One region of the Streptomyces sp. NPDC093097 genome, then DNA from elsewhere that is predicted to be linked to it. Evidence: riboswitches for the same ligand, from Rfam matches in the RefSeq annotation. Region 1 holds a riboswitch; each other region holds the start of a gene.

What was found. Region 1 has a riboswitch for cyclic di-AMP ahead of ACIQE0_RS28960 (M23 family metallopeptidase). Riboswitches for the same ligand answer to the same signal wherever they lie in the genome.
Positions count from the first base shown of each region.
Region 2: linked by a shared signal. The riboswitch ahead of ACIQE0_RS14195 (transglycosylase family protein) and the one ahead of ACIQE0_RS28960 (M23 family metallopeptidase) in region 1 are both predicted to bind cyclic di-AMP.
Region 3: linked by a shared signal. The riboswitch ahead of ACIQE0_RS36525 (M23 family metallopeptidase) and the one ahead of ACIQE0_RS28960 (M23 family metallopeptidase) in region 1 are both predicted to bind cyclic di-AMP.

Region 1 is NZ_JBIVOW010000020.1:57,364-67,237, forward strand. It holds gene ACIQE0_RS28950 (HPr family phosphocarrier protein) at 1-202, shown strand, start outside; gene ACIQE0_RS28955 (GntR family transcriptional regulator) at 586-1,272, opposite strand; gene ACIQE0_RS28960 (M23 family metallopeptidase) at 1,521-2,321, opposite strand; cyclic di-AMP (ydaO/yuaA leader) riboswitch at 2,334-2,489, opposite strand; gene ACIQE0_RS28965 (pitrilysin family protein) at 2,802-4,184, opposite strand; gene ACIQE0_RS28970 (pitrilysin family protein) at 4,223-5,563, opposite strand; gene ACIQE0_RS28975 (DNA topoisomerase (ATP-hydrolyzing) subunit A) at 5,877-8,321, shown strand; gene ACIQE0_RS28980 (CobW family GTP-binding protein) at 8,547-9,659, opposite strand.
Region 2 is NZ_JBIVOW010000006.1:420,387-430,260, reverse strand. It holds gene ACIQE0_RS14215 (exopolyphosphatase) at 1-603, opposite strand, end outside; gene ACIQE0_RS14210 (DUF501 domain-containing protein) at 600-1,190, opposite strand; gene ACIQE0_RS14205 (septum formation initiator family protein) at 1,286-1,753, opposite strand; gene eno (phosphopyruvate hydratase) at 1,941-3,257, opposite strand; gene ACIQE0_RS14195 (transglycosylase family protein) at 3,468-4,166, opposite strand; cyclic di-AMP (ydaO/yuaA leader) riboswitch at 4,174-4,346, opposite strand; gene ACIQE0_RS14190 (transglycosylase family protein) at 4,595-5,584, opposite strand; gene ACIQE0_RS14185 (cytochrome P450) at 5,839-7,194, opposite strand; gene ACIQE0_RS14180 (LysR family transcriptional regulator) at 7,251-8,126, opposite strand; gene ACIQE0_RS14175 (MFS transporter) at 8,239-9,558, shown strand; gene ACIQE0_RS14170 (ATP-binding protein) at 9,628-9,874, opposite strand, start outside.
Region 3 is NZ_JBIVOW010000036.1:16,955-26,828, forward strand. It holds gene ACIQE0_RS36510 (PrsW family intramembrane metalloprotease) at 1-853, shown strand, start outside; gene ACIQE0_RS36515 (hypothetical protein) at 997-1,299, shown strand; gene ACIQE0_RS36520 (aldo/keto reductase) at 1,411-2,370, opposite strand; gene ACIQE0_RS36525 (M23 family metallopeptidase) at 2,485-3,798, opposite strand; cyclic di-AMP (ydaO/yuaA leader) riboswitch at 3,810-3,975, opposite strand; gene ACIQE0_RS36530 (DUF2332 domain-containing protein) at 4,380-5,513, shown strand; gene ACIQE0_RS36535 (PP2C family protein-serine/threonine phosphatase) at 5,671-6,810, opposite strand; gene ACIQE0_RS36540 (LysR family transcriptional regulator) at 7,167-8,069, opposite strand; gene ACIQE0_RS36545 (MFS transporter) at 8,223-9,743, opposite strand.

The DNA.
Region 1 (9,874 bases):
CGCCTCCGGTGTCCCGATAACGATCTCCAAGGCGAACGGCAACCCCGTCAACGCCGCCTCCATGCTGGCGGTCCTGGGCCTGGGCGCCCAGGGCGGCGAGGAGATCGTGCTGGCCTCCGACGCCGAGGGCGCCGAAGCCGCGCTCGACCGCCTGGCGAAACTCGTCGCGGAGGGCCTTGAGGAGCTTCCCGAGACCGTCTGACCTTAAGGACCTGCGGGGCGGCGCGCCCCGTCCAGGACCCAGCAGACGCGACCCCGCCGCGGCAACCGGTACATCCGGCTGCCGCGGCGGGGCCGTTCTGTCGGCGGGTGTCGCGCCGACGGGGAGGACATCGCGTTCACGGGATGGCATCACACCGCCGGAGCGCGGCCCGGTGACGCAACGCATCAAGGGCAGCAAGTTCCGGCATCACCGTGGGGGCAATTTCGAGCATCCCTCTCTCCCCCCGACCGGAATCCGCGTCCGCCCTAATTCTGCGAAATTCGGCGAACGGCGCCAGAAACGCACGTCGGGCACCCCGCCCCGCCTTCGTTCCGCACATCGGGAATTCCCGAATATCTCACTCGATGTATACGGGGCGATTGTTAAATGCGGGCGCGCACCACATTGACGGGATGTTTCGACTCCCGCACGACGGAAGCGGGGCGCCGCAGCCGGTACGCCGGGAGCGACCGTTCGATGTGCGCCGCCATCAGGGCGCGCGCCCGCTCCGCGTCCCGCCGGGCCACCGCGTCAAGTACGGCGCCATGCTCGTTCCACGAATCGGTGACGTGGGCGGGTGGCTCGACGGCATACGTCCACTCGATCTTGCGTCGCAGCTGGATGAGGGGCGCCGTCAGGCTGGGGCTGCCGGCCGCCTGGGCGAGGGTTTCGTGGAACCAGCCGTCCAGCTGGCACAGGTCGCCGGGGTGGCCGTGGCGGGCTCGCTGCTGACCGAGCCGCACCAGGCCGCGCAGCACCTTCAGATGGGCGGTGGTGCGGCGGGCGGCCGCACGGGCGGCGCCCAGCGGCTCCATGACGGCGCGGATGTCGAGGAGGTCGGCGGCCTCCTGCTCGGTGAGTTCGGCGACGCAGGCGCCCGCGTGGTGGCGGGTGGTGACGAAGCCTTCGGCCTGGAGGGTGCGCAGCGCCTCCCTCACCGGGACCCGGGAGACGCCGTACCGCGCGGCGAGGACATCCTCGACAAGTCGACTCCCCGGCGTGAGCATGCCGGAGACGATATCGCCCCTCATCGCCGTGCACACCGCATGCGTGGAAAGGTGGCCTCGCATCGTCCGCGCCTCCGCCGTAATACCGGGAAAACGCCGCCGCTCGGCGACATTCATCGACCCTATTCGACGCGAGGGGATTCCCCTGCGGAACGTCGCAAATTCGCCGACGGTGCTTTTCGGCCGACATGTGCGGGGAACCTGGCGGGTGGAACGCCGGTGCCCCACGGAGACGCCGAAGCCCCGGCCCGCCAGGGTGGCGGACCGGGGCTCCAGGGGGACGGCGATGCGGCGGAGAGGCTGCGGGAGGATCAGACGCTGACGCCGTGCGCGCGGAGGTAGGCGATCGGGTCGATGTCCGAGCCGTAGTCGGGGCCGGTCCGGGCCTCGAAGTGGAGGTGCGGGCCGGTGGTGTTGCCGGTGTTGCCGGAGAGGGCGATCTGCTGGCCCGGAGTGACCGTCTGCCCGACCGACACGGCGAAGGACGAGAGGTGACCGTATTGGGTGTACGTACCGTCGTTCATCTTGATCACGATGTTGTTGCCGTACGCACCGCCCCAGCCGGCCTCGACGACGGTGCCCGCGCCCACGGCGTGGACCGGCGTACCGGAGGCAGCGTGGAAGTCGATACCGGTGTGGCTACCCGAGGACCACAGGCCACTGGACGCCTTGTACCCGGTGGAGACGTAGGAGCCGGTCACGGGGGCGACGAAGGCGTTCAGAAGCCTGCGCTCGGCCTCGCGGGCGGCACGCGCCTTGGCCGCGCGCACCTCTTCGGCCTTCTTCTTCGCCTCTTCGGCCTTCTTCTTCGCTCCCTCGGCCAGCCGATTGGCCTCGGCCTCGGCCTTCGCCCTGGCCGCGTTGACCTCGGCGACCGCCTGCTGCGCGTCCGCCTGGGCCTCGAGGTGGACGGCAAGCTCGTCACCCAACTCGACGGCGTGCTGGAGGCCGGTGTCGTGGGAGGTCGACTCGCCCGTGGCGGCGAGCGCGGGCGACGCCACGGAGGCGACGACTCCGGAGGCCGCGAGGGTGGCTATGCCGGCGAGGTTGCGGGTGGTGCGAGCGGTGCGGCTCGCGCGGCGGTGCTTCCCGGTGGCACGGGTGAACGCCATGTACGGGCTGGTCCTTTCCTTCCCTCTCGCCTACCGGGTTAGCTGACGGGTTCGGAGCAGGAAGGTCTCCTACGGACTCCTCCGGAAAGGGGTCCGATTCACCCCAGGGACGTGTGGGTCCCCGGCTCCCCTGGCTCACGCCATACGGGGACTCGGCGATGGCTGTCCGGTGCCACTGTTGTGGCGGACTTGTGACGAACAGCCGCCCCGACGCTAAACGCGGCAACTTTCGATCGCCAAACAGAACCTGTTTTTTGTGGGGTTCGCCACACTCGAATCGGGCAACAACCGCAACGGATCGGGCGGCACCGCCCGTCCACAGCGCGGGCCACGACGGCCGAGAAGCAGAACCCGTGCGCCGGGCCGGCCGCGGATTCGCGGCACGCACGCACAGCGGCTCCCGTGGCAAGTGACCGCCACGGGAGCCGCTTTGTCGATAGGTGACGAACCGTCGGGTGACGCCCCGCCACAGGGCAGGGATCAGCCGCTGACGACCGTCACCTCGCCGATGCCCAACGCCTTGACGGGCTCGGCGATCTGCGCCGCGTCACCCACCAGGACCGTCACCAGCCGGTCCACCGGGAAGGCGTTGACGACCGCCGCGGTCGCCTCGACCGTGCCGGTCTCCGCGAGCCGGACGTACAGCTGCGCCTGGTAGTCGTCCGGGAGCTGCTGCTCCACCTGGTCGGCGAGGGTCCCCGCGACGGCGGCGGCGGTCTCGTACTTCAGCGGGGCGACGCCGACGAGGTTCTGCACGGCGACATCGCGCTCGGCGTCGGTCAGCCCCTCCGCCGCGAGGGTGCGCAGCACCGTCCACAGGTCCTGGAGGGCCGGCCCGGTGGACGCGGTGTCCACGGACCCGCTGATGGCCAGCAGGGAGGCGCCGGTGGCCCCCTCCGGGGAGGTCGGGGCGGAGGAGCGCAGGACCTGACCGAAGGCGCGCACCCCGTAGGTGTAGCCCTTCTCCTCGCGCAGCACCCGGTCCAGACGGGACGTGAGGGTGCCGCCCAGGCAGTACGTGCCGAGCACCTGGGCGGGCCACACCTGGTCGTGCCGGTCGGCGCCGACCCGCCCGATGAGCAGCTGCGTCTGCACGGCACCGGGACGGTCGACGATCACCACGCGACCGGTGTCGTCGGCGGCGACCGGCGACGGCTTCGGCGGCTCCACGGTCGAACCCGTCCAGGCGCCCAGGGTGTCGGCCAGTGCCGCGTCCAGGTCGACGCCGGTGAAGTCACCGACGATGACGACGGTGCCGGTGGCAGGCCGGATGTGCGTGTCGTAGAAGGCGCGGACGGCGCCGGCGTCGATCCGGGCGACGGTCTCCTCGGTGCCCTGCCGGGGCCGGGACATCCGGGAGGTGGCCGGGAACAGCTCCTTGGACAGCGCCATCGCGGCGCGCCGCGCCGGGTTGGCCAGCTCGTGCGGGATCTCGTCGAGGCGGTTGCGCACCAGCCGCTCGACCTCGCCCTCCGGGAAGGCGGGGGCCCGCAGCGCGTCGGCGAGCAGCCCGAGGGCGCGCGGCAGGCGGGAGGCCGGGACCTCCAGGGAGACCCGCACACCGGGGTGGTCGGCGTGCGCGTCCAGGGTGGCGCCGCAGCGCTCCAGTTCGGCGGCGAACTCCTCGGCGGTGTGCTTGTCGGTGCCCTCGGAGAAGGCCCGGGCCATGATCGTGGCGACGCCGTCGAGGCCCTCGGGCTCGGTCTCCAGGGGAGCGATGAGGTTGATCTCCACGGCGACGACCTGCTGGCCGGGGCGGTGGCTGGTCAGCAGGGTCAGCCCGTTGGCCAGCCGGCTGCGCTCGGGCGCCGGGAAGGCCCACGGCTTGGGCGCACCGCCCCGGGGCTGCGGATGGAACTGCATGGAGCTCACGGGGGCGTCTGCGGGGGTGGTGGCGTCGGTCACTTGGCCGCCTCCTCTTCCTCGGTGCCGGCGGCGTCGGTCTGCGCGGTGGGCTCGTAGACGAGCACGGCGCGGTTGTCGGGGCGCAGCCGGGCCTTGGCGACCGCCTGCACCTCCAACGGGCTGATCTCCAGGACGCGCTGGACGGCGGTCAGCGCGAGCTGCGGGTCGCCGAACAAGACGGCGTAGCGGCATAGTTCGTCGGCGCGGCCGCTGACCGTGGCGAGCCGATCCAGCCATTCGCGCTCCAGTTGGGCCTGGGCGCGCTCCATCTCCTCGGCGGTGGGCCCCTCTTCGGCGAAGCGGGCCAGCTCCTCGTCGACGGCGGCCTCGATGGCGGGGACCTCCGCGCCACCGGACGCCTTCACGTCCAGCCAGCCCAACGAGGGCGCGCCGGCCAGCCGCAGCAGGCCGAAACCGGCGGCGACGGCGCTGCGGTCGCGGCGCACCAGGCGGTTGTACAGGCGGGAGGACTCGCCGCCGCCCAGGACGGTGAGCGCGAGGTCGGCGGCGTCCGCCTCACGGGTGCCGTCGTGCGGGAGGCGGTAGGCGGCCATCAGGGCGCGGGAGGGGACGTCCTCCTCCACGACGGTGCGCAGTTGGCCGCCGACGGTCTCGGGCAGGCTGCCGTCGCGCGGCGGCTGCTTGCCGTCGTGCGAGGGGATCGAGCCGAAGTACTTCTCCACCCAGGCCAGCGTCTGCTCGGGATCGATGTCGCCCACGATGGACAGCACCGCGTTGTTGGGCGCGTAGTACGTGCGGAAGAAGGCCCGCGCGTCCTCCAGGGAGGCGGCGTCGAGGTCGGCCATCGACCCGATGGGAGTGTGGTGGTACGGGTGGCCGTCCGGGTAGGCCATGGCCGTCAGCTTCTCGAAGGCCGTGCCGTAGGGGACGTTGTCGTAGCGCTGGCGGCGCTCGTTCTTGACGACGTCCCGCTGGTTCTCCAGGGATTCCTCGTCGAGCGCGGTCAGCAGCGAGCCCATCCGGTCCGCCTCCAGCCAGAGCGCGAGCTCCAGCTCATGGGCGGGCATGGTCTCGAAGTAGTTGGTGCGCTCGAAACTGGTGGTCCCGTTGAGCGAGCCACCGGCACCCTGGACGAGTTCGAAGTGGCCGTTGCCCTTCACCTGCGCGGACCCCTGGAACATCAGGTGCTCGAAGAGGTGCGCCAGGCCCGTACGGCCCTTGACCTCGTGGCGCGAGCCGACGTCGTACCAGAGGCAGACGGCCGCCACCGGCGTCAGATGGTCTTCGGAGAGCACCACGCGCAGGCCGTTGGCCAGCCGGTGCTCGGTCGCTGTCAGGCCGCCGGAGCCGGCTTGTTCTGTGGCCGTGTGACCCATGGGCATGTACGTCCCTTCGATCCGCTTGAGAGAAAGTTCTGTCACTGTATGCAACCGCATCGGCATCTGCCGAAGTTCCCGGGAGGATGGCCACGAACGTGCGCCGTGCCCGGCGACGGAGCGCGAAGGGGGGAGTCGTCGTGAGCGTTGTCAGTGGGGCGGTCCACAATGGTCCACGTCAGACTCATCGAACTCGCCGGTCGGCCCACCGGCCGTCCGGTCAAACGCTGATCTCAGCGTCGGTCCTGGGCGTTGACCCAACAGCGTAGTTCCCACATCGGCAGTAGACGCAGCAGAAGGAGCCGCAGCCGCGATGGCCCGCCGCAGCACGAAGACCCCGCCGCCGGACGACTTCGAGGAGAGGATCCTCGACATCGACGTCGTCGACGAGATGCAGGGTTCCTTCCTTGAGTACGCGTACTCGGTCATCTACTCGCGCGCCCTGCCGGACGCCCGCGACGGCCTCAAGCCCGTACACCGCCGCATCCTTTACCAGATGAACGAGATGAGCCTGCGGCCCGAGCGCGGCTACGTGAAGTGCGCCCGGGTCGTCGGCGAGGTGATGGGTAAGCTCCACCCGCACGGCGACGCGTCGATCTACGACGCCCTGGTGCGCATGGCGCAGCCGTTCTCGATGCGGGTGCCCCTGGTGGACGGGCACGGCAACTTCGGTTCCCTGGGCAATGACGACCCGCCCGCCGCGATGCGGTACACCGAGTGCCGGATGGCGTCCGCGACATCGTTGATGACGGAGTCCATCGACGAGGACACCGTCGACTTCACGCCCAACTACGACGGCCAGGAGCAGGAACCGGTCGCCCTCCCGGCCGCGTACCCGAACCTCCTCGTCAACGGTTCGTCCGGCATCGCCGTCGGCATGGCGACGAACATGCCGCCGCACAACCTCGGCGAGGTGATCGCCGCCGCCCGTCACCTGATCAAGCACCCCAACGCTGATCTGGAGACCCTGATGCGCTTCGTGCCGGGTCCGGACCTGCCGACGGGCGGCCGGATCGTGGGCCTGGGCGGCGTACGGGACGCCTACGAGAAGGGCCGCGGCACGTTCAAGATCCGTGCAACGGTCACGGTGGAGAACGTCACGGCCCGCCGCAAGGGGCTGGTCGTCACCGAACTCCCCTTCACCGTCGGCCCGGAGAAGGTCATCTCCAAGATCAAGGACCTGGTGGGCTCGAAGAAGCTCCAGGGCATCGCGGACGTGAAGGACCTCACCGACCGCGAGCACGGCCTGCGGTTGGTGATCGAGGTCAAGAACGGCTTCAACCCGGAGGCCGTCCTGGAGCAGCTGTACAAGCTGACGCCGATGGAGGAGTCCTTCGGCATCAACAACGTCGCCCTGGTCGACGGCCAGCCGCTGACACTGGGCCTCAAGGAACTGCTGGAGGTCTACGTCGACCACCGCTTCAACGTGGTGCGCCGGCGCAGCGAGTTCCGGCGGACGAAGCGGCGCGACCGGCTCCACCTGGTCGAGGGCCTGCTGACCGCCCTGGTGGACATCGACGAGGTCATCCGCCTCATCCGCTCCAGCGAGAACAGCGCCCAGGCCAAGGAGCGCCTGATGGAGCGCTTCGGGCTGAGCGAGGTGCAGACCCAGTACATCCTCGACACCCCGCTGCGCCGGCTGACCAAGTTCGACCGGATCGAGCTGGAGGCGGAACGCGACCGGCTGGAGGCCGAGATCGCGGACCTGACCCGGATCCTGGAGTCGGACGCCGAACTGCGCAAGCTGGTCTCCGGGGAGCTGGCGGCGGTCGCCAAGAAGTACGGCACGCCGCGCCGCACGGTCCTGCAGGAGTCGGCGGGGGCCGCCGTCGCGGCGGTGCCGCTGGAGGTCTCCGACGACCCGTGCCGCGTGCTGCTGTCCTCCACGGGCCTGCTGGCGCGGACCACCACGGCGGAGACGTCGTTCGACGCCGACGCCAAGCGCGTCAAGCACGACGTGATCGTCTCGGCGGTGCCGGCGACCGCACGTGGCGAGGTGGGAGCGGTGACCTCCCAGGGGCGGCTGCTGCGGCTGTCGGTGATCGACCTGCCGCAGCTTCCGGACACCGTGGCGCCCAATCTCGCCGGTGGTGCGGCGATCGCGGAGTTCCTGAGCCTCCAGGACGACGAGCAGCTGGTGTGCCTGACGACGCTGGACGAGTCCTCGCCAGGTCTCGCGATCGGTACGGAACAGGGCGTCGTGAAGCGCGTGGTGCCCGACTACCCGCCCAACAAGGACGAGTTGGAGGTCATCGCCCTCAAGGAGGGCGACCGCATCGTGGGTGCGGTGGAGCTGCGCACCGGTGAGGAGGACCTGGTCTTCATCACCGACGAGGCGCAGTTGCTGCGCTATCCGGCGTCGCAGGTACGGCCGCAGGGCCGGCCGGCGGGCGGCATGGCGGGCGTCAAGCTGGGAGAGGGCTCGAAGGTGATCGCCTTCGCAGCCGTGGATCCGGCCGTGGACGCCATGGTGTTCACGGTCGCCGGGTCGCACGGGACGCTGGACGACTCGGTGGCGACGGCCAAGCTCACTCCGTTCGACCAGTATCCGCGCAAGGGCCGGGCCACCGGCGGCGTCCGCTGCCAGCGGTTCCTGAAGGGGGAGGACTGCCTGACGATGGCCTGGGCCGGCCCGGCGCCCGTACGGGCCGCTGACGCCAAGGGCGCGCCGGTTCCGCTGCCCGAGCCGGACCCCCGCCGGGACGGCTCCGGTGTGGCCCTGGCCAAGCCGGTGACGACGCTGGCCGGCCCCGTGTAACCACAAGAGCCCGAGAACGGACGACGCCGCCGGGGTGGCGAACAACCACCCCGGCGGCGTCGTCCGTTGCGTCGCCGGCTGTACGCACCGGAGGTCGACATATCGAGTCAAGCGGTGCTGCACAGGCGGCAGCCCACAGCATCAACTCCATGCCCTACGGCGCTACTTCCTCGCACCAGGCCGCGGTGTACCGCGGAGCACGGACGGCTCGCCGCCCGACCGCTCTCATTCCTCCTGCGAGGGCACGTAGCGCAACACGCCCCACATGCTGTTCTCATCGGCCTCAGCCGCCACATCCTGCCGGCAGTTCTCCAGCTCCTTGCGCAGCGCGGGCACATCGATGCCGCTGCCGATCATCACCAGCTGGGTGCACCGCTCCTCTCCCTTCGGCCACGGCTCGGGGTAGAAGCGCAGGAAGTCGCCGACCGCGTGCAGCGTGAACCTCTGGCGGTTCTCCGGCACGTCGAAGTGGACGAATCCCTTGATGCGGTAGAGGCCGGCGGGGCGGCTGTCGAGGAACTCCATCAGCCGACGCGGATCCATCGGCTCGACGGAGGTGAACTCCACGCTCTCGTACGCAGCGTGGAGGTGCCCGGAGTGGTGATGATCGCAGCCGTGGCAGTTCTCGTGGTCGTGCTCGGGAACACCGTCGAGTCCCTGCCCCGGGGTCCCCTGCGCCGAGGCCTCACGCAGCAGGTCTTCGAAGGACAGCTGGCGGACGGCCGCGTCACGGTCCTCCCCCTGCCCGCGGTCGAAGAACATCTCCGGATCGATCCGCCCGTACGCCGTGCAGATCACCGGCCGGCCCGGAGCAAGCTCCGCAAGCGTGCCGATGAGTTCCTGACGCGCCGCGTCCGCGATCCGGTCCGCCTTGTTGAGCACCACGAGGTCGGCGATCCCGACATGCCTGTCCAGCTCGGGGTGCCGGGCACGAGTGTCCGCGAACTCTGCCGCATCGATGACCTCGATCAACCCGCCGTAGACGATCCGCTCGTTGTCGCTCGCGAGGATCATCCGGATGAGTTCCTGCGGCTCGGCCAATCCACTGGCCTCGATGACGATCACGTCGATGCGGGCGGAGGGGCGGGCCAGCCGCTCAAGGTAGGTGTCCAGCTCGCTGGTATCGACGGCGCAGCACAGGCACCCGTTGCCGAGCGACACCATGGAGTCCACCTGCCCGGCGACCGTCATGGCATCGATCTCGATGCTGCCGAAGTCATTGACGATCGCACCGATCCGGGTGCCGTCGCCGGCACGCAGCAGGTGGTTCAGGAGGGTCGTCTTGCCCGACCCCAGGAAGCCCGCGAGCACGACGACCGGGATCTGTTGGGTGGCCAAGGGGGCGCCTCCATGGTGCGGGTGGCGGGCCGCGCGGCCCGGCGGCGGACGAGCTGTCGATCGTAACGGACCGCCCGCAACCAGGCCCCGGCCCGCCTACGGCTCCGCTCGTGCAGCCCCGGGGAACGGACCACGCCCCTGGACGGCAGTCATGAGCGGAGCACACCGCCAACGGTCCGCCACGCAGCAGATCACCGCCCTCTTGGCCCCCTGCA
Region 2 (9,874 bases), on a different contig from region 1:
CGCGGTGGGCGGGTCGATGATCTCCTGGCCGTGGTGGAGGTGGCGCTCGGTCATCCGGACGCAGCCGACGTCGACGGAGCGGGCCGCGCGGACGGAGCTGCGATGCGCGGCGTCTCCGGGGAGGGCGGTGGCGGGCGACGGGTGGGCCTCGCCGAGCACGAACTCCGTCGAGCCGCCGCCGATGTCCACGACGAGGCAGGGGAGTTCGATGTGCGGGTGGCCGGTGAGCTCCTTGGTGGCGCCGGTGAAGGAGAACTCCGCCTCCTGGTCGCCGGAGATCACCTCCGGCTCGACGCCCAGGATGTCCACGACGCCGCGGACGAAGTCCGCGCGGTTCTCCGCGTCCCGGGAGGCGGAGGTCGCCACGAAGCGGATCCGCTCCGCGCCCAGGCTCTTGATCACCGCGGCGTACTCCCGGCAGGCCGCGAAGGTGCGCTCCAGCGCCTCCGGCGCCAACCGGCCGGTGCGGTCCACGCCCTGACCGAGCCGGACGATCTGCATCCGGCGGTCCAGGTCCTTGAGTTCACCGGTCTCCGGGTCCAGGTCGGCGACCAGCAGCCGGATGGAGTTGGTACCGCAGTCGATGGCGGCGACCCGCGTCATGTGGCGTCTCCTTCGGCGCTCGGGGTGCCTTCGGTCTCGGAGGTGTACGCCGGGGCGTCGGCGGCGGCCTCCGCGCACGGGGTCACGCAGGGGCCCTTGCGCCACCACTCGGGGAGCATCGCCAGCGCCTCGTCGCCGAGCGGGTTGACGCCCGGGCCGGCGGCCAGCGAGTGGCCGACGAGCACGTGCAGGCACTTGACCCGGTCGGGCATGCCGCCCGCGCTCGGGAAGCCCTGGAGCACCTCGATGGCGTCCCGGCGCCGGATGTAGTCCTCGTGGGCCGCGCGGTAGGCGGCGGCCAGCTCCGGGTCGTTCGCCAGCCGCTCGGTCATCTCCTTCATCACGCCGTCGGCCTCCAGCGTGCCGATCGCGGACGCGGCGCGCGGGCAGGTCAGGTAGTAGAGCGTGGGGAAGGGCGTGCCGTCCTCCAGGCGCGGTGCGGTCTCGACCACGTCCGGCTGCCCGCAGGGGCAGCGGTGCGCGATGGCGCGCAGGCCGCGCGGCGGGCGGCCGAGCTGGTCCTTGAAGGCGGCGATGTCCGCGGCGGTGGGCTCGGTGGGCTCGGTCTGGGGCGGGGGCGTGTCCATGTGCGCTTTCGGTGAGGGCCGGTGGTGGGTGCGGGACGGCGCCGGCGTACCGGCGGGGCCGCCCGTACAGTCTCGCCGGTGCCCGGCGGTGCGGGCTACCGCCCCGCGGCGGCGTGGTCGGCGCGGTCCACGTCGTCCCAGAGCTTGTCGTACCAGGGGAGCTCGGCCGCCTCGACGCCCTTGGGGGCCGCGCGGGCGCCGGAGCCGTCCTGGACGAGGTAGCCGGTCTCGTCCGGCATGACGAAGTGCAGATGCCGGCGGGCCTGTTGGCGGACGTACGCCGGGTCCTGCCAGCGGGCCTTCTCGTCGCGCAGGCGGTCCAGCGCGGCGGCGGCGTCCTGCGCCTTGCGGCGCTGGTCGGCGATGGTCGAGCGCTGGGAGATGTACTGCCGCATCGGGTACGCGAGGGCGACCACCAGCGCGCACACCACCAGCGCCAGCAGGGCGGCGCGGCCGGTGAGGCGGTTGCGGCGGGGGCGCCGCTTGACGCGGTGGACGCGGGCGGCCGCCTGCTCGCCGAGCGCCTTGAGCCGGGTCGCGGTGGAGAACCGGTCCGCGGGCACGTCGCCTCCCCTTCAGCTTCCGTCCTTCACACGCGTCACGGCGGTCGTCATGACGTACGTCCCCGGCAACGGTACGGGACCGAACGCCGGGGACGTGCGTGCTGCACCGCGGCCGTGCTCCGTGATCACCTCAAGCGGAGCACGGCCGGGGTGCCGGTGCGGTGGGGCCTACCGGCCGACGGGGGCGTCAGCCCTTGAAGCGCGGGAAGGCGCTGCGGCCCGCGTACACCGCGGCGTCGTCGAGGATCTCCTCGATGCGCAGCAGCTGGTTGTACTTGGCGACGCGCTCGGAGCGGGCCGGGGCGCCGGTCTTGATCTGGCCGCAGTTGGTGGCGACGGCGAGGTCGGCGATGGTGACGTCCTCGGTCTCACCGGAGCGGTGCGACATCATGCACTTGAAGCCGTTGCGCTGGGCCAGCTCGACGGCGTCCAGGGTCTCGGTCAGCGAACCGATCTGGTTGACCTTCACCAGCAGGGCGTTGGCGGAGCCCTCCTCGATGCCGCGGGCCAGGCGCTCGGGGTTGGTGACGAACAGGTCGTCGCCGACCAGCTGGACCTTGGAGCCGAGCTTGTCGGTGATGACCTTCCAGCCGGCCCAGTCGTCCTCGAACAGCGGGTCCTCGATGGAGACCAGCGGGTAGGCCGCCACCAGCTCCTCGTAGTACTCCGTCATCTCGGCGGCGGAGCGCTCCTCGCCCTCGAAGACGTACTTGCCTTCCTTGTAGAACTCGGAGGCGGCGACGTCCAGGGCGAGCGCGACGTCCTGGCCGGGGGCGTAGCCGGCCTGCTTGATGGCCTCCAGGATGAGGTCCAGGGCCTCGCGGTTGGAGCCGAGGTTGGGGGCGAAGCCGCCCTCGTCGCCGAGGCCGGTGGACAGGCCGCGCTCCTTGAGGACCTTCTTGAGGGTGTGGTAGACCTCCGCGCCCCAGCGCAGCGCCTCGGAGAAGGACTCCGCGCCGATCGGCGCGATCATGAACTCCTGGATGTCCACGTTGGAGTCGGCGTGCGAGCCGCCGTTGAGGATGTTCATCATCGGCACGGGCAGGACGTGCGCGTTCGGGCCGCCGAGGTAGCGGAACAGCGGCAGGTCGCTGGCCTCGGAGGCGGCGTGCGCGACGGCCAGGGAGACGCCGAGGATGGCGTTGGCGCCCAGGGAGCCCTTGTTGTCGGTGGCGTCCAGGTCGAACATCGCCTGGTCGATCAGCCGCTGCTCGGTCGCGTCGTAGCCGACCAGCTCCGGGCCGATCTGCTCGATGACGGCCAGGACGGCCTTCTCCACGCCCTTGCCGAGGTAGCGGTTGGGGTCGCCGTCCCGGAGCTCGACGGCCTCGAAGGCGCCGGTCGAGGCACCGGACGGAACGGCGGCACGGCCGGTGCTGCCGTCGTCGAGGCCGACCTCGACCTCGACCGTGGGATTACCTCGCGAGTCGAGAATTTCGCGGGCTACGACGACGTCGATGGACGGCACGTTGTCTCCTTCGGAGGTGTCTGGAGTTCTCGGCATGAGCCTAACGGCCTTGGACGGATCCGCTCGCCCGTGGCCCGCTCCACGGGTCCAAAAAACCCGGCAAGCAGCCCGAAATCCCAGTTCACGGGAGGTTTCCGCGCAGTGTTCGCTATGCGGGGAACGCCGTGGCGGGGCGGCACGCAAGAAGCCCCGCCACGGCGCGCTCGGGGGTACGCGCCGGGGCGGGGCAGCTCTTGCGGGTCAGGCTCAGATGCTGAGGTGCTGGCCCGGGAAGATCAGGTTGGGGTTGCCGCCGATGACGGACTTGTTGGCGGCGTAGAGCGCCTTCCAGTGGGTGCCGTGCGCCTTGGCGATCTTGGCGAGGGTGTCGCCCGACTTCACGGTGTAGGTGGCACCGGAGCGGTGCGAGTCCTGCGGGGCGGCCGGGCGGGACTGCTCGCGGACCGGGGCGGACTTCTTGGTGGTGCCCTGGGTCTGCTTGCGGACCTCGGCGCCCTGGGTCTGCTTGCGGAGCTCGGTGCCCTGGCTCTTCTTGACGGTGGCGCCGGAGGTGTCGACGTTGGCGGCCGGGCCACCGGCGGTCAGGTTGCCGGCGCCGGCGCAGCCCCAGGCACCCGGGCCCTGCATGGCGAGGAGCTTCTCGGCCACGGCGATCTGCTGGGCCTTGGTGGCCAGGTCGGCGCGGGCCGCGTACTGGGTACCGCCGGCGGCGGCCCAGCTGGAGTTCGAGAACTGCAGGCCACCGTAGTAGCCGTTACCGGTGTTGATCGACCAGTTGCCGCCGGACTCGCACTGGGCGACCTTGTCCCAGGTGGCGACGGAGGCGGCGGAAGCGGAGGTGGCGCCCATCAGCGGGACGGCGACGGCGGCGCCGGCGACACCGGCCAGGGTGGCGACGCGGACGGCCTTGGAGCTGCGGCGGTGCTTGCCCTTGTTGATCAGCATCGTGCGTTCGTTTCCTCACCGACGCCTACGAGGTGAGCTGTCGGGTTCGGGCCGTGTGAGCTGCCCGGCCGCGTGCACTGCTGCGCACGCGGCTTCACCCCAAGCCGGCTGACCCGCTTTCGCGGGCGGGGCCGGCACTTACCTTGGGTCCCCCGCTCCTGCCTTCGGCGCTTGCGCGTCGTCGACTCCGACCGCCGGCAGGACTCGGCGTGCGATCGAAGGGCCCGCTTTGGCGAGCGGTCCTGACCGTAAGCAAAAGCCCCTTGGTGTTCAAACCCCATCTTCTGAACCCAGTTGACCGTTTTTGATCACCGGGGAGGTTATTTCCGCAGGTAGGCACTGGTATGGAAACGGGGGACGGAGTTTCCCCCATCCCCCGCAACGAGAGCCATATCTCACTTTTACGAAACGCCCCGAACCTGCGGTAACTACCCCTGCGTCCGGCCGAGATCGAGCAACTGACCAGGCAGGATGAGGTCCGCGTCGGCGCCGACGACATCCCGGTTGCGGTCGTAGAGCGCGGGCCAGCCGCCGGGCAGGTCGTGGTGCTCGGCGATGGCTGACAGGTTGTCACCGGGGCGCACGCGGTAGTCGCCGGTGCCCGCCGGGGGCGTGCGGTGCGCGTCCCCGCCGCGGGAGGGGTGCCGGCCGCCGTCGCCGTCCCGGCCGCCGTCGGCACCCGTGCCGTCCTCCGGCGCACCGCGGTGCCTGCCGGCGGCGGGCGGCGTGGACGCCGGGCCCGACGGGTGGGCGGACGGGGTCCCGGAGGGCGCCCCGTGGGACGGCGTGGCCGGCCGGCCGGACGACGAGGGGGACGGGTCGGCGGACGAGGGCCCGGAGGGGGACGCGGAGTCCGCGGGGGCCGGGGTCGCCGAGGGCGCGTCCGGGGCGTCGACGCCGGTGTCGGCGTCCGCGTCGGAGCCGGAGCCGCTGCCGGGCAGGGTGGGCGTGTCCATGCCCGGGCCCGCCTGGCCCGGCTCTCCCGCCGTGCCGGAGGGGTCGCCGGCGGCCGGGGCGTCGTCCGCCGGGTCGTCGTGCGCGGGGTGGCTCGGCGACGGGCGCGGGTCGGGCCGGCTGGTGCTGCCCGGGTCCACGCCGGGCTTGCTGCCGCCCTTGGCCAGTCCGGCCTCCAGCGCGCAGCTGGGGAACGCGTCGGGGCCGCGGTCGTCGAGGATCGCCTGGGCCACGGCTATCTGCTGGGCGCGGCTGGCGAGGTCGGGGCGGGAGGCGTAGGCGGAGCCGCCGTAGTCGTCCCACATCTCCTGGGTGAGCTGGAGGCCGCCGTAGAAGCCGTTGCCGCTGGCGGAGCTCCACATGCCCCCGCTCTCGCACTGGGCGACGCGGTCCCACGTCGTGGTGTCGGCGGCCTGGGCGCCGCCCGCACTGAGCAACGGCAGGGCCAGGCCCGCGCCGGTCACTCCGACCGTGACAAAGATGGCCGGTGCTTGTCGGGGGCGACGGTGCCGGCCGTTCCCGGAACGCATGCGGTTGCCTTTCGCGCGGCGATTGGAGGTGCCGATCGGGGTCGGAGGGTTCGCCGTACGGCAGCCCCCGGCCGACCCGATCGCCGCTGGAAAGGTAACCGGGGTCACGCGCTGTCACAAGCCGGTGTAGCGCTTATCACGCATTGGTCACGCAGCTGACGTTCCGTCAACTATGGGCCCGTCCCTGGTCAGGACGGTTCGGGCGTGAACTCCACGGGAAGTGTGCGCAATCCGCGCATGATGAGCCCGCCGCGCCAGCGCAATTCGTCCGGTTCCGCCGCAAGTTGGAGATCCGGCAGCCGCGTCAGCAACGTCGCGAGCGCGGTCTGGCCTTCGAGGCGGGCCAGCGGTGCGCCGAGGCAGTAGTGGATGCCGTGCCCGTATCCCAGATGCGGATTGTCACGCCGCGTGAGATCGAGCACGTCCGGCTCGGTGAACCGGGCCGGGTCGCGGTCGGCGGCGGCCAGCACCACCAGCACCGGGTCCCCCTCGGCTATCCGCGCGCCGCCCAGCGTCAGTTCCTCGGTCGCGTACCGCCAGGTCGCCAGCTCCACCGGCCCGTCGTAGCGCAGCAGTTCCTCGATGCCGTTGGTGAGCAGGTCGGTGTCGCCGGCCGCGAGCGACTTCTGGAGCAGCTCCCGCTGGGCGGGGTTGCGGAGCAGCGCGTAGATGCCGTTGCCGATCAGGTTGACCGTCGTCTCGAAGCCGGCGAACAGCAGCACGAAGCACATGGCGGCGGCCTCGTTCTCCGTGAGGTGCTCACCGTGGTCGGAGGCCCGGATCAGCCCCGAGATCAGGTCGTCGCCGAGGTCGGCCCGCTTGCGGTGGATCAGCTCGGCCAGATACGCCCGCATCTTCTTCACGGAACGGGCGACGCCGCCGCGCGGCCCCCCGCCGTGCCGGATCATCATGCCCGCCCAGTCGCGGAAGTCGTCCTGGTCCTCGGCCGGGACGCCGAGCAGATCGCAGATCGCGTAGATCGGCAGCGGGAAGGCGAACTCATGGATGAGGTCGGCGCTCCCCCGCTGGGCGCCGTGCTGTCTTTCGACCATGGCGTCGATCAGCCGGTCGGTCAACTCCTGTATGCGCGGCGCGAACGCGGCGACCCGGCGCGGGGTGAACGCCTTGGAGACCAGGCGCCGCAGCCGGGTGTGGTCCGGCGGGTCGATGTTCAGGAGGTGCGTCATGAGGTTGGCGCTGCGCTCACCCGGAATGCCCGTCTTGCCCTTGCCGTGGGCGGCCGCGGAGTGGTGCGCCGGGTTCTTCGACAGCCGGGCGTCGGCGAGCGCCTGCCGGGCGTCCGGATACCGCGTGACCAGCCACGCCTCGACGCCACTGGGCAGCCGCGTCCGGTGCACCGGCGCGTGCTCGCGCAGCCAGGCGTACGCCGGGTACGGATCGGCGGCGAACTGCCAGGAGAAGAGGGCCGGGGTCGGGCCGGCCGCGGCCACGGGGCAACCGGCGGGGGCGGCGGATTCCGGGTGGGCGTCGGGGCCGGTCTCCGGACGGGCGTCGGGGCCGGCTTCCGGGCGGGCGTCGGACATGTGCTGCACACCTCGACCGTAACCGGTGTCGCACCCGCCCCACGCGGCCCGGCCCCTCACCCCACCTCCACGCCCAGCCCCGCCAGGAACGCCGCCGCGGCCGGCGACGACCCCAGCCCGCTCCACACCACCCGCTCGGTCCGCTCCGGCGCCGGCCGCACCCGCACCGTCCGCAGCCCGGCCAGCCGGCGCGCGGACGCCTCCGGCACCATGCCGATGCCGAGCCCCGCCCGCACCAGCTCCGCCAGCAGCTCCACCGTCGTCACCTCGAAGGCCACCTCCGCCGAGAGCCCCGCCGCCCGGAACGCCTCGTCCCGCTGGCGGCGGGCCGCCGAGCCGGCCGCGAAGTCCACGAAGGTCTCCCGGGCCACCCGCGCCAGCGTCGTCCACTCCCGCCCGGCCAGCGGATGCTCCGGCGGCACCACCGCGACCAGCTCCCCGCGCGCCAGCACCTTCTCCCGCACCCCGACCGTGCGCGCCCCCGGCACCAGCCCGACGAACGCCACGTCCAGCGTCCCCTCCCGCACGTGCGCCAGCAGCGCCTCGCTCATCTCCATCCGGAGGCTGACCCGCACCTCGGGATACCGGACGTGGAACGCCCCCAGCTCACGGGCGAGGTCGACGGCGCTGACGGTGGAGATCGCCCCCACCGCCAGCCGCCCGCGCACCGTCCCGCTCGCCGCCGCCACCTCCGCCCGCGCCCGCTCGGCCGCCTGGAGCGTCTGCCGGGCGACCGGAAGGAAGGCCTCCCCCGCGGCGGTCAGCCGGACGCTGCGGCTGGTCCGGTCAAAAAGCCGGGCCCCCAACTCCTTCTCCAGCCGGGCGATCTGGTGGCTCAGCCCGGACTGCACCACCTGGCAGCGCTCCGCGGCCCGGGTGAACCCTCCGGTCTCGGCGACCGCGACGACATAGCGCATCTGCTGGAGCTCCATGCGCGCGATCGTAGGCGGACGACCGCCCCTGTCCGTCCATCTCGTATCGCGATCGATGCGATGAAAACTATGCGTTGGACCGATGGGCGGTCCGGGCCCGACCCTTGACCCCATGAGAACCACCACGCCGCCGCGAGAAGAGGCCGGACCGACCGGACCGGGAACGGACCCGGGAACGGGCCCCGGAGGGGACACCGCCCCCGGAGCGGAGGCGGCAACGCCCCGACTGGGCCGCGGCACCCTCCTGCTGATGTCCGTCGCCACCGGCCTCGCGGTCGCCGGCAACTACTTCGCCCAGCCCCTCCTCGACGTCATAGGCCGCGACCTCCACCTGTCCACCGGCGCCGCCGCCCTCGTCGTCACCGTCGCCCAGACCGGCTACGGCCTCGGCCTGCTGCTCCTCGTCCCCCTCGGCGACCTCATCGAGCGCCGCCGCCTCGCGGTCGTCCTCTGCGCCCTGACCGCCGCCTTCCTGACCCTGACGGCGAGCGCCCCGAACGGCGCGCTGCTGCTCGCCGGCACCGCCCTGACCGGCCTGACCTCCGTGGCCGCCCAGGTCGTCCTGCCGTTCGCCGCGACGCTGTCCGCACCCGCCGAACGCGGCCGGACGGTCGGCACCGTCATGACCGGTCTGCTGCTGGGCATCCTGCTGGCCCGCACGGCCGCTGGTCTGCTGGCCGAACTCGGCGGCTGGCGCACGGTCTACTGGGTCAACGCCGCCCTGATGCTGCTGATGGCGGTGCTGCTCCGGCTCCGCCTGCCCACCCTCCGCACCCACGTCGGGCTGCGCTATCCCGCCCTGCTGCGCTCGACGTTGACCCTGTTCGTACGGGAACCGGTGCTGCGCTGGCGGGCGGCGCTGGGCGCCCTGACCTTCGCGGGCTTCAGCGTCCTGTGGACGGCCCTGGTGTTCCTGCTGTCGGGCCCCGCGTACGGCTGGCAGGAGTCGGCGATCGGGCTGATGGGGCTGGTCGGCGCGGCCGGTTCGCTCGCCGCCTCGACGGCCGGACGGCTGGCGGACCGGGGCCTGGCGCACCGCGTCACCGGCATCGCCGCGTTCCTGCTGCTGGGCTCCTGGGGCCTGCTGGCGATCGGCGGCGCGGGCGGCACCTGGTCGCTGGCGGCGCTGCTGGCCGGCGTGATCATCCTGGACCTCGCCGCCCAGGCCGTGCACGTCAGCAACCAGAACCTCGTCTACGGCGTCCGCCCCGAGGCCCGCAACCGCCTCAACTCCGCCTACATGACCAGCTACTTCACCGGCGGCGCGGCCGGCTCGGCCCTGACGTCGATGGTCTGGGGCCTGGCCGGCTGGGGCGGCGTCTGCGCCCTGGGAGCGGGGCTGGCGGGGGCCGTGGTGGTGGTGTGGGCAGCGGAGTGGGCGCGCAGGACGCGGGCCACGCGGACACCCGGCCTCTCCGGCCCGCTGACCTGAGCGCCCTGCGCGCCCCTTTCCCTTCCTCTTCGCAGTACGGCCCCTCTTCGCAGTACGGCGGCGTCTCTCCTAGTCCAGCGGCATACCGGCGACGACGGACTTCCCGCACGGGAGCCGCGGCACCACCGCCCAGGCAGCCGATACGGCGTCCACGAGGACCAACCCCCGGCCGCCGCAACCGGTGTCCGGGCCGGACTCCCTGACGACCGGGCGGCCGTCCCCGGGGTCGGACACCGCCAGCCAGTAGTATCCGTCGGCGGGCCAGAGGAACAGCTCGACGAGGTGGTCGTCCTCCTCACCGTGGAGCGCCCCGTAC
Region 3 (9,874 bases), on a different contig from region 1:
GGACTTCGACGGGATCACGGACGGCATCGTGATCGCCGGCATCACCGCCACCGGTTTCGCGTTCACCGAGAACATCCTCTATCTGGGCAGCGCCTTCGGCGAGGACCAGTCCATGGGGCACTCCGGCCTGGACTCCCAGACGGCCGGCACCTTCTTCGTGCGGATCGTGGTCTCGCCGTTCGCGCATCCGCTCTTCACGATCCTCACCGGCCTGGCCTTCGGCATCGCCGCGACCCGCTATCCCCGCCGCCGCGGCGCCCGCGCCGCGCTCGTCCTCCTCGGCCTGGCCACCGCGGTCCTGCTGCACGGCGTGTGGAACGCCGCCTCCGCGCTCGGCGACGCCGGCTTCCTCACCGTCTACGGCGTCTTCATGGTCCCGGTCCTGCTGACCCTGACCTGGCTGGCGCTCTGGGCCCGCCAGCAGGAGCTGTGCTCGATCCGCAGCTACCTCGCGCCGTACGCCGCCGCCGGCTGGCTGGCCGCGCCGGAGCCCACCGCGCTGTCCTCCCTGAAGACCCGCGCGCTGGCCCGCGACCTCGCGCGCCGCACCCACGGCCCGGCCGCCGCCCGCGCCGTCACCGCCTACGGCGCCCTGGCCACCGCGCTCTCCTTCCACCGGCGCCGCGCCCATCTGGCGGGCCCGGCCGCGGACTTCGCCGCCCGGGAGCGGGAACTCCTGGAACGCCTGTGGCACTACCGGCCGTTGGCGGGCCCGGCACTCCTCCAGGCATGGGCGGGCAGAACGGCGACGCCCGCCCCGCCCCGGGACGCCCCCGACCCGACCGCGCCGGCCCCCTGCCCGGCCCCGGAGACACCGCGCCCGGCCGCGGCACCGCCCCGCGCCCCGCGCTGATCGCCCCCGGGCCCCGCACTCCCCTCCCGCTGCGGTCGAGACCCGTCACAGGACGGCTGCCACCCCCACGCGACCGTGCCTCCCCGCGGATCGGGGGCCGCGCGTAGGCTCGTGGAAGTTGTCCGTGAAAGGGAGGATCTGCGATGGCTGGGGTACCGACGAGCCTGGTGGCGGCCACGGGCCTGGTGGGCGGTTACGGCGTGGCCCGGTGGACCAAGAAGCGGCCGTTGGGCGGGGTGGCGCTGGCGGCCGCCGGAACGGTGGCGGCCTGGGGCTGGCAGCAGAAGGCCGGTACGAAGGCGGCCGTCGCGCTGAGCGGTGCCTATGTGGCTGCGTTCGCGGGGTCGCACCCGTTGGCCAAGAAGATCGGGGCGTGGCCCTCGGTGTTCGCGGTGGCCGGCGGCGTCGCGCTGGCCTCGTGGGCGGTGGCGGACCGGCGCGGCTGAGGCCGGCTCCGCGCGGCCGACGGCCCCGGAGCGCAGGGCCGAGCTGCCGGGCCGTGCGGGCCGGCCCCTCGGCCGCGTCGGGCCGGTGCCTCCGTCAGGCCGGTGCTTCTGTCAGGCCGACGCCTCCGTGAGGAGGGCGACCTCGGCATCGGTGAGGGTCAGCCCGTCGACGGCCAGGAGGGCCGGGAGCTGGGCGACGGTGCGGGCGCTGGCGATGGGGGCCGCGACGGTGGGCTGCGCGGCGAGCCAGGCGAGGGCGACGGTGGACGGCTCGGCGCCGTGGGCCGCGGCGACGGTGTCGAGGGCGGCGAGGACGCGGCGGCCGCGGTCGGTCGCCAGGTATCCGGCGGCCTTCTCCGAACGGGCGCTGTCCACACTGCCGCCCGGGCGGTACTTGCCGGTCAGGAAGCCGGAGGCGAGGGCGTAGTACGGGACGGCGGCGACGCCGTTGCGGGCGGCCACCTCGGCGAGTTCGCCCTCGTAGGTGTCCCGGGAGACCAGGTTGTAGTGGGGCTGGAGGGCCACGTAACGGGCCACGCCCTCGCGCGCGGAGAAGTCCAGCGACTCCTCCAGGCGCCGCGCGGAGATGTTGGACGCGCCGATCTCGCGGACCTTGCCGGCCTTGACGAGGTCGTCCAGGGCGGTGAGGAACTCGCCCACCTCGACCGACTCGTCGTCGTAGTGGGTGTAGTAGAGATCGATGCGGTCCGTGCGGAGCCGGGCCAGGGACTGGTCGACGGCGGCCTTGATCGTGGCGGCGGACAGGCCCTTGTGGTCGGGGTGGGCGCCGACCTTGGTGGCGATCACGACGTCGTCGCGGTTGCCGCGGGACGCGAGCCAGTTGCCGAGGACGGTCTCGGACTCACCGCCCTTGTTGCCGGGCACCCAGGCCGAGTACACGTCGGCGGTGTCGATGAAGTTCCCCCCGCCGGCCACGTAGGCGTCGAGGACGGCGAAGGACTGGGCCTCGTCGGCCGTCCAGCCGAAGACGTTGCCCCCGAGGCAGAGCCGGGAGACGGTCAGCGAACCGAGCGGGTGGCCGGTGGAGCTCTGGGCGTGTGGTGCGTTCATGTCCTATCAACGCCGGGGCAAGGGGAGTTGTTTCCCGTTCGGGGGGAGTTGTTCCCCGTTCCGCGCCGCGGTGCGGTCGGCCGCCCACGGGGGGGTGGGCGGCCGGCCTGGTCCTCAGATGCCGACCCCGCGGTCGCGCAGCCAGGACACCGGGTCGGTCGGGGCGCCCCCGTGGGGGCGGACCTCCAGGTGGAGGTGCGGCGTGGCGGCGTGCCCGGTGGCGCCGACGCGGCCGATGACCTCGCCCGCATGGACCCGGCCCGACGCCCTGACCAGGGAGGACAGATGGCAGAACCAGAGCTCCGTGCCGTCGTCGAGGGTGAGGACGCTGCGGTAGCCGTACGCGCCCGTCCAGCCGGCCTGGGTGAGCGTCCCGTCGTGAACCGCCCTGACCAGCGTGCCCGTTGGGGCCGTGAAGTCCTGTCCGGTGTGGTCCGCGGCCCAGCGGTTGCTGATCTGCCCGAAGCCGGTGGCGAGGGCGGCGGAGGCGACCGGGGCGACGAAGTCCGTTGCGCGGTGGGCGGATTGGCCGGCCGCAGGGGCCGCGGCCGCCGTCGCGGGCGCCTCGCCGGTCGCCTTCTCCGCCGTCGCGGTCGGCTCCTCGGCGCCATGGCCCACCGGCGCGTCCTGGACGGCCTGCCCGCCGGCTACCTCCTCCTCGGGCGCTCCGGACTCCTGCGGGCCGCCGCCCTGCTGGAGGATGCGGTGGCGCAGCGCCTCGGCCGGGCCCGTGCCCTGGGTGGTGTCGCCGGGCCGGGGGTGGGCGGCGGCGGGGGCGGAGGCGTCCGCGGTGGTGGCCGGGGGGGCGGCCGCCGGGGTGTGCGCTGCGGCGTCGTCGGCCGCACCGCCGGGGTCCGGCATCGAGATCGGCACCGGCGGCCGGCCCTCGGCGGCGGCCACTCCGCTCGCGCCGACCGCCGCGATCACGCCGACGCCCAGCGCCGTACCGCCGCGCGCCAGGCCGCTGCCGCGCTGCCTGGCCACCCGGTGCTTGCCGCGCAGGGAACGGAAGGTCTCCTCGTCGACGCCCACCGCGTCACCCGAGACCCACTCCGCCCCGGCGCCGTCCCCTTCGGGACGGTGGACCGGCTCGCCTCCGGGCAACGCCCCCTGGGGCGTCCCCTCAGGGGGCAGCGAGCCGTCACCCGACGGCCGCCCGTCGGGCAACTCTCCATAGGGGAAGGGGACATGGGACGGGTCGGCACGATGCTGCCCCCCGTCGAGCGGTACTCCACCGCGCTGCGCCGCGCCGAACGGCGCCCCGCTGGCCGGTTCCGCGACGGGATCACCGGGCTCGGCGGGGCCGCCGGGACCAATGGGGGCGGCGTGGCCGGCGGGGCCGGCGAAGCCGATCGGGCCGCCGAAGTCGGCGGGGCCGCCGACTCCGTAGCCGGATGGAGCGTGAGGGGCGGGCCTATTGGACGCCACGGGGGCGCACTCCTTTCCTTCCTTCTCGCCTACCGGGTTAGCTGACGGGTTCGGAGCAGGAAGGTCTCCTACGGGCACCGCCTGGCGGGAGGCGCCCGATTCACCCCAAGAGGGTGGTTCCCCGGTTCCCTCCACTCAATTCCCGGCAATCCCAGGCGGATCCGGCAGGCTCCCCGAAACCGGTCGATCCGGGCGGCTCGACGCGGGTCGTGGACACGGGTCGGGCAGGGCGGGAGGCCGGCGTGTGCAGGGGTGGCTCAAGGGTCGTTCTGGCGGTGCGGAAAAGTGCGTACGGGATTCGGCGTCGGCGCGCGGCGCCGCCACTTGCGACGGCTGGGACGACCGCGCTCCGTTATCGGACAGTAATAGAGACGACGGCGGAAATCCAAGCGTTCCCACGAATCCCCGGGGGTTCCGCACGCCCTCCCAAAGAGCCCTGGCGTGGACTTTTGCCCCCAGTACGGCCGCAAACAGGGCGAGTTGGCGTCATCGCGCCAAACGATCTCGCGATGATTGTGTGTCAGTTGTTATGCGGAGGGACGCCTCGTGATCACTGAGGGTGAGGACGGTAACGTCGCCTCATGGTCGTCAACGTCACGAACACCGGGAACGTCGTCAACACCCCACAGGAAGTGGCGGATCGGTACCGGGAGTTCTCCCGGCAACAGGCGCGGGGGCGGTCCGACGCGCACGAGGAGCTGACCGCCCGGATCGGCCAGGACGACGAGTTCTGCGAGCTGCTCTCGGGGTCGCTGCCGGCCGGCAACAAGCAGCAGCCGAACCTGCTGCTCGCCGCGGTGCGCTATCTCGACGGCCCGCACGCGGAGTTGGGGCCGCGCGGCGCGGTGGCCTACGGGCGCTGGCGCGAGTGGACGGTCCGGCACTGGGATGAGGTCCGCTCGGTGATCGTGCGGCGCTCCACCCAGACCAACGAACCGGCCCGCTGCGCCGCGCTGCTGCCGCTGCTGGCCCGTCTGCCGCAGCCGCTGGCCCTCCTGGAGGTCGGGACGTCGGCGGGGCTGTGCCTGCACCCGGACCGGTACCGCTACCGGTACGTCCAGGAGGCGGGCCGCGGGACGGGCGGCCCTCACGGGAGCGCCGCCGTCGAAGGGGGCGCACCGGAGTCCCCCCTCACGTTCACCTGCCGCACCAGCGGGTCGGTGCCCGGCGACGACGGCGGTGCGGCGGCGCTGCCCGGCGACCTGCCCGAGATCGTCTGGCGCGGCGGCATCGACCTGGACCCGCTGGACCCGGTCGGGAACGCGGACGACCTCCGCTGGCTGCGGGCCCTGGTCTGGCCGGGCGACGAGGCCCGTGCGGCGCGGCTCACGGCGGCCGTCGAGGCGGTGCGGACCGCACCCCGCCCCGTCCTCGTCCGCGGCGACCTGGTCGACGAGCTGCCGGCGCTGGCCGCCCAGGCGCCGCCCGAGGCGACGCTCGTGGTCTTCCACAGCTCGGTGCTGAACTACCTTCCGCCCGCCCGGCGCGAGGAGTTCGCCCGCCTCGTGCGGTCGCTGCTCGCCGAACGGAACGGCGGGGGCCACTGGATCTCCCAGGAGCACCACAGCGTGCTGCCGTGGATCACCGCGCCGGAACACCGGTCCCTGGGGCCCGAGGACGGCCTGCTGCTGACCCTCGCCGTGGACGAGCGCCCGGTCGCCCTGACGGGCCCGCACGGCCAGAGCGTGCACTGGCTCCGGTCCGCGTGGCCGTAGGCGCTCCAGCGGCCCCGTGCGGGCCGTGACGGCCGCACAGGGGGCCGAGGGCGGGCGGCGCGGGCCGGCCCCGCCCTCGGCCGTCGTTGAGCGCCGCACCGAACCCGCCGCCGAGCCCGCCCGCCCCCGGCCCTGCCGAACACCCGCCGACCCCGCCCTACGTCTCCAGGGGCCGCTCGACCGCCAGCAGCGCCATGTCGTCGGCGGGTGCCCCGCCGGTGTACCGGGCGACGTCCTCGATGACCACGTCCAGCAGGTCGTCGGGGCCGTTGAAGTGGCTGCCGCGCAGCCGGACGGACGGGTCGTAGAAGTCGCCGGCCCGGTCGCGGGCCTCGGTCACCCCGTCGGTGAACAGGAACAGCATCGCGCCGGCCGGGAAGAAGACCTCGTCCGGGCGGTCCGGCCAGCCCGCCACGTCGCTCAGCCCCAGCGGCAGCGCGGCGGCGGACGGGGGCAGCTCCCGTAGGCCGCCCTCGGGGGTGAGGAGCAGAGGGGGCGGGTGGCCGCGGTTGAGGATGCGCAGGCCCGAGGGGTTCCCGGCGGGGACCTCCGCCAGGACCGCCGTGGTGAAGCCCTCGTACGCGTCCAGGCCGGTGCGGCGCCCGCCCTCCCGTCTGAGCGCCCGCTCCAGTCGGCTCGCCACCGCCTCCAAGGTGGCCTCCTGCTCCGCCGCCTCCCGGAAGGCGCCGACGACGACCACCGCGGCCTCCACCGCCTCCAGCCCCTTGCCCCGTACGTCGCCGACGATCATCCGCACGCCGTGCGGGGTGTCCTGGATGGCGTGCAGGTCGCCGCCGATACGGGCGCCGGCCCGGGCGCCGACGTAACGGGCGGCGACCGCAAGTCCCGCCAGCCGAGGGGGCGGAGCCGGCAGCACGGCCCGCTGGGCGGCCTCCGCGACGTCCCGTACCGAGGCCAGCTTGGCGTAGCCGATCCGCACCACCCGGTTGATGCCGAGCGCCAGCAGGGCGACGACCACCACCGTGATCGACTCGGTCACCGACTCGTAGGGGTCCTCGATGCCGTGGTACGTGGCGACCAGGACTTCGGCGGCGATGGCGGCCAGGGCCGTGACGACGGTGCCCCGCAGGGAGTACAGGGGGGCCGCGACCAAGGGGGCGGCGGCGAGGAACGGCGCCGCGGTGTACCGGGGCGGCGTGAGGGCGTCGAAGAGCACACCGGTGGCGATGAGGGCCGGGGGGAGCCAGCGCGCCAGGAGGCTGCCGAGCGGGGAGACCTGGTCGTCGCCCGTCTGCTGGGTCCCGTTGTCCGTGCGGTTCCTGCCGCGTCGACGCATCCGCACCGGCCTCTTCCCGCTCCGCCTGCCCGATGGTGCCCGGCCCGGTTCCCGGCGCCCCGCGGCCCGTTCCCACCCCGGCCACCGGACCGGCGCCGCCGCCGTCCCGTCCTCGGCCCCGCCCGCCGAGCCCGCCTCGGCTGCCTCGGCTGCCGACCACCGACTTCCGGCCACGACGCCCGGCCGCCAACTGCCTGCTGCCTGCTGCCTGCTGCCTGCTGCCTGCTGCCTGCTGCCTGCTGCCTGCTGCCTCAAGGCTTGCCGCCGCCGTGCCGGGCGGCGAGTCCTCCTGCGCCGAACGGGGTAGGCACAGGCTGGGGCCGACCCGCCCCCTAAGGGCTTGAGCCCCACTCCCCCTACGGGCCCTCCGGCACGTTCCCCCCGGCCCCGCCGCCGCCCTCGCACTGGTTGACCGTGGCCCGCGCATGGGCGAGGAAGCGCCGGGTCAGCGGATGCCCGCCGTGCCGCGGGAAGACGATGTGCAGCGGCATCAAGGGCGCGTCGGGGATCGGCACGAAGGAGATGAACGGGTGCACCCGTTGGCGCCCGATGGACTCCGGTACGACCCCGACGCCCCGGTTCCCGGCCACCGCCTCCAGCCACTCGTCGAAGTTCCCGCACCGGGCGGCGACGACCGGCCGCGCCTCCGGCGGCCAGTCCGACGCCTCCGTCGTCCCGCCCGCCTCGTTCAGCACCAGCGGCATACCGGCCAGCTCCCGCCAGCCGACCTCGTCCCGGGCCGCGAGCGGGGAACGCACCGACACCGCGGCTATCCGCCGCTCGTGCAGCAGCGTCACCGCCGTCAGGCCCGGCACGGCCACGTCCCCCCGCAGGATCGCGATGTCGACCTCGCCGCTGTCCACCCCCGCCAGCGCCGCGTCCCGCCGGTAGACCCGCGCGGCGACACCGGTCTCCGCCTCGAACCGCTCGATGGCGGCCTGCGGCCACGTGGCCGGAAACCCCCAGACGAATCCGATGCGGAAGAGGGGCGCGTCCGGCGCCGGGAGGAGGGCCGCCTCCAAACGGGGCAGCAGTGCGCTGAGTTCCCCGTACAGCCGCTCGCCGGACGCGGTCAGCGCGACCTGCCGGGTGGTGCGCTCCAGGAGGCGGTAGCCGAGCAGCTCCTCCAGGCGGCGGATGGTGCGGCTCACCGTGGGCTGCGAGAGGCCGAGGCGGTCCGCGGCCCGGGTGAAGTGCCGCTCCTCGGCGAGGGCCAGGTAGCAACGGAGGTGGTGCAGTTCGACGCCCGGTATCGCCATGATCGGCATCCTAGGCGGCCGCCTGCCGGGCCCGAACGGGCCCGCCGGATCGCCGCGCAGCCCCAACGGGCCCTCGTGCAACCCCCGTTCGGCCACCGTCCGGGCCCGGCAGGCCACCGGACCGCCGCACCGTCGGCTCCCGTCCCGGCCGCCTCATCCGCCCCCTCCCCCGCGCCGCGTCCCGCTCCGCACCCGCATCCCGGTCCAGATCGCCAGGAACGCGCCGGCGGCCACCCCGCACAGCAGCCACATCGCCGCCTGGTTGCCCCGGAGGAACAGCTCCCCGAAGAGCGCCTCGACGCCGCGCCCGTCCAACCCGGTGTGCGCACGCAGCAGCCCGCGCCCCGCCCCGGGGTCGGCCACCGCCCGCGCCACCCACTCCCCGCCCGGCAGCCGGCGCGCGGCCAGCGCCTCGTCCAACGCGTCCCGCGCCGACCAGCGGTAGACCGCCATCCCCACCGCCAACCCGATCGCCCCGCCCAGGTTGTGGAAGGTCCACGACGAGCCCACTGCCGTCCCCGCCAGCCGCTCCGGTACGGCCGACAGCGCGGCCACGGTGGCCGGGCCGAGCACGAGCGCCCAGCCGATCCCCATCAGCGCGAACGCCCCGGCCACCAGGACGACCCCGCTGTCCCGGCCGAACTGCGCCTGCACCGCCGCCGACAGCGCGAAGGCCGCGAACCCGCCGCACAGCAGCAGCCGCGGCGGGAAGCGGTCCACCAGCCGCCCCGCCACGGGCGACAGCACCGCCATCACCGCCGTGCACGGCAGCAGCATCAGCCCGCTCGCGGTGCCCCCGTCGTGCCGTACGGAATCCAGGTACAGCGGCATCAGGAAAAGCGCCAGGCAGTAGAAGAACGCCAACGAGAAATCGGCGGTGAGCGCCCCCAGGAAGATGCGGTTCCCGAACAGCCGGAAATCGATGAGGGGCGCCGCCGCTTTACGCTCCACCACGCAGAAGACCGCCACACCGGCGATTCCCAGCACCAACAGCCCGAGAATCCTGCCGGATGTCCAGCCCCAGGAATCTCCCAGCGTCAGCGCGAGAACCAGCGCGGGAAGTGCGAGGCTGATCAGTGCCAGTCCCGACCAGTCCATCTTTCCGGTTCCGGCCGGCCGCGTCCGCGATACCCGTACCGCGGAAAAGCACACCGCCAGGCCGACGACCGTCAGCGGCACGTTCATCCAGAACACCCACCGCCAGTTCAGTGCACCGACGAGGAATCCGCCCAGCATCGGCCCGACCGCCAGCCCGAGCCCGTTGACCCCGTAGAGCGCCCCGATGGCCCTGCCGCGCCGCTCCGGCGGAAAGATGTCGGAGACCAGTGCGCCGGTGCTGGTGTAGAGCACGGCGCAGGCGGCCCCCTGGACGAAGCGGCAGACGATCAGCGTCCGGACGTCCCCCGCGCACCCGGCCGCCAGGGAGGCGACGCCGAACACCGCGGTCCCGGTGTAGAGCACCCGCCGCCGGCCGTGCTGGTCGGCGAGCCGCCCCATCGCCACCATGAACATCGACAGCGCGACGATGAAGATGTTGACGACCAACTGGAGTTCGGTGACCGTGGCCCCCATATCCCGCTGAATGGCGGGGGCCGCGGTATTGACGACGGTGAGGTCGATACAGCCGAGGAAACTGATGATGCTCAGTCCGGCGAACGCCCACCACCGGCGCACGGATTCCCTGTCACGCGCTTTCCCTGTCCCGCTCTTTTCGGCGGACCGGGCCGACGCCTCTCCCCCCTCTACGGTTTCCCCGGCAGCTCGCACGGATATCCCGCCCCCGTCTTCTCCACGATCCGCCGCAC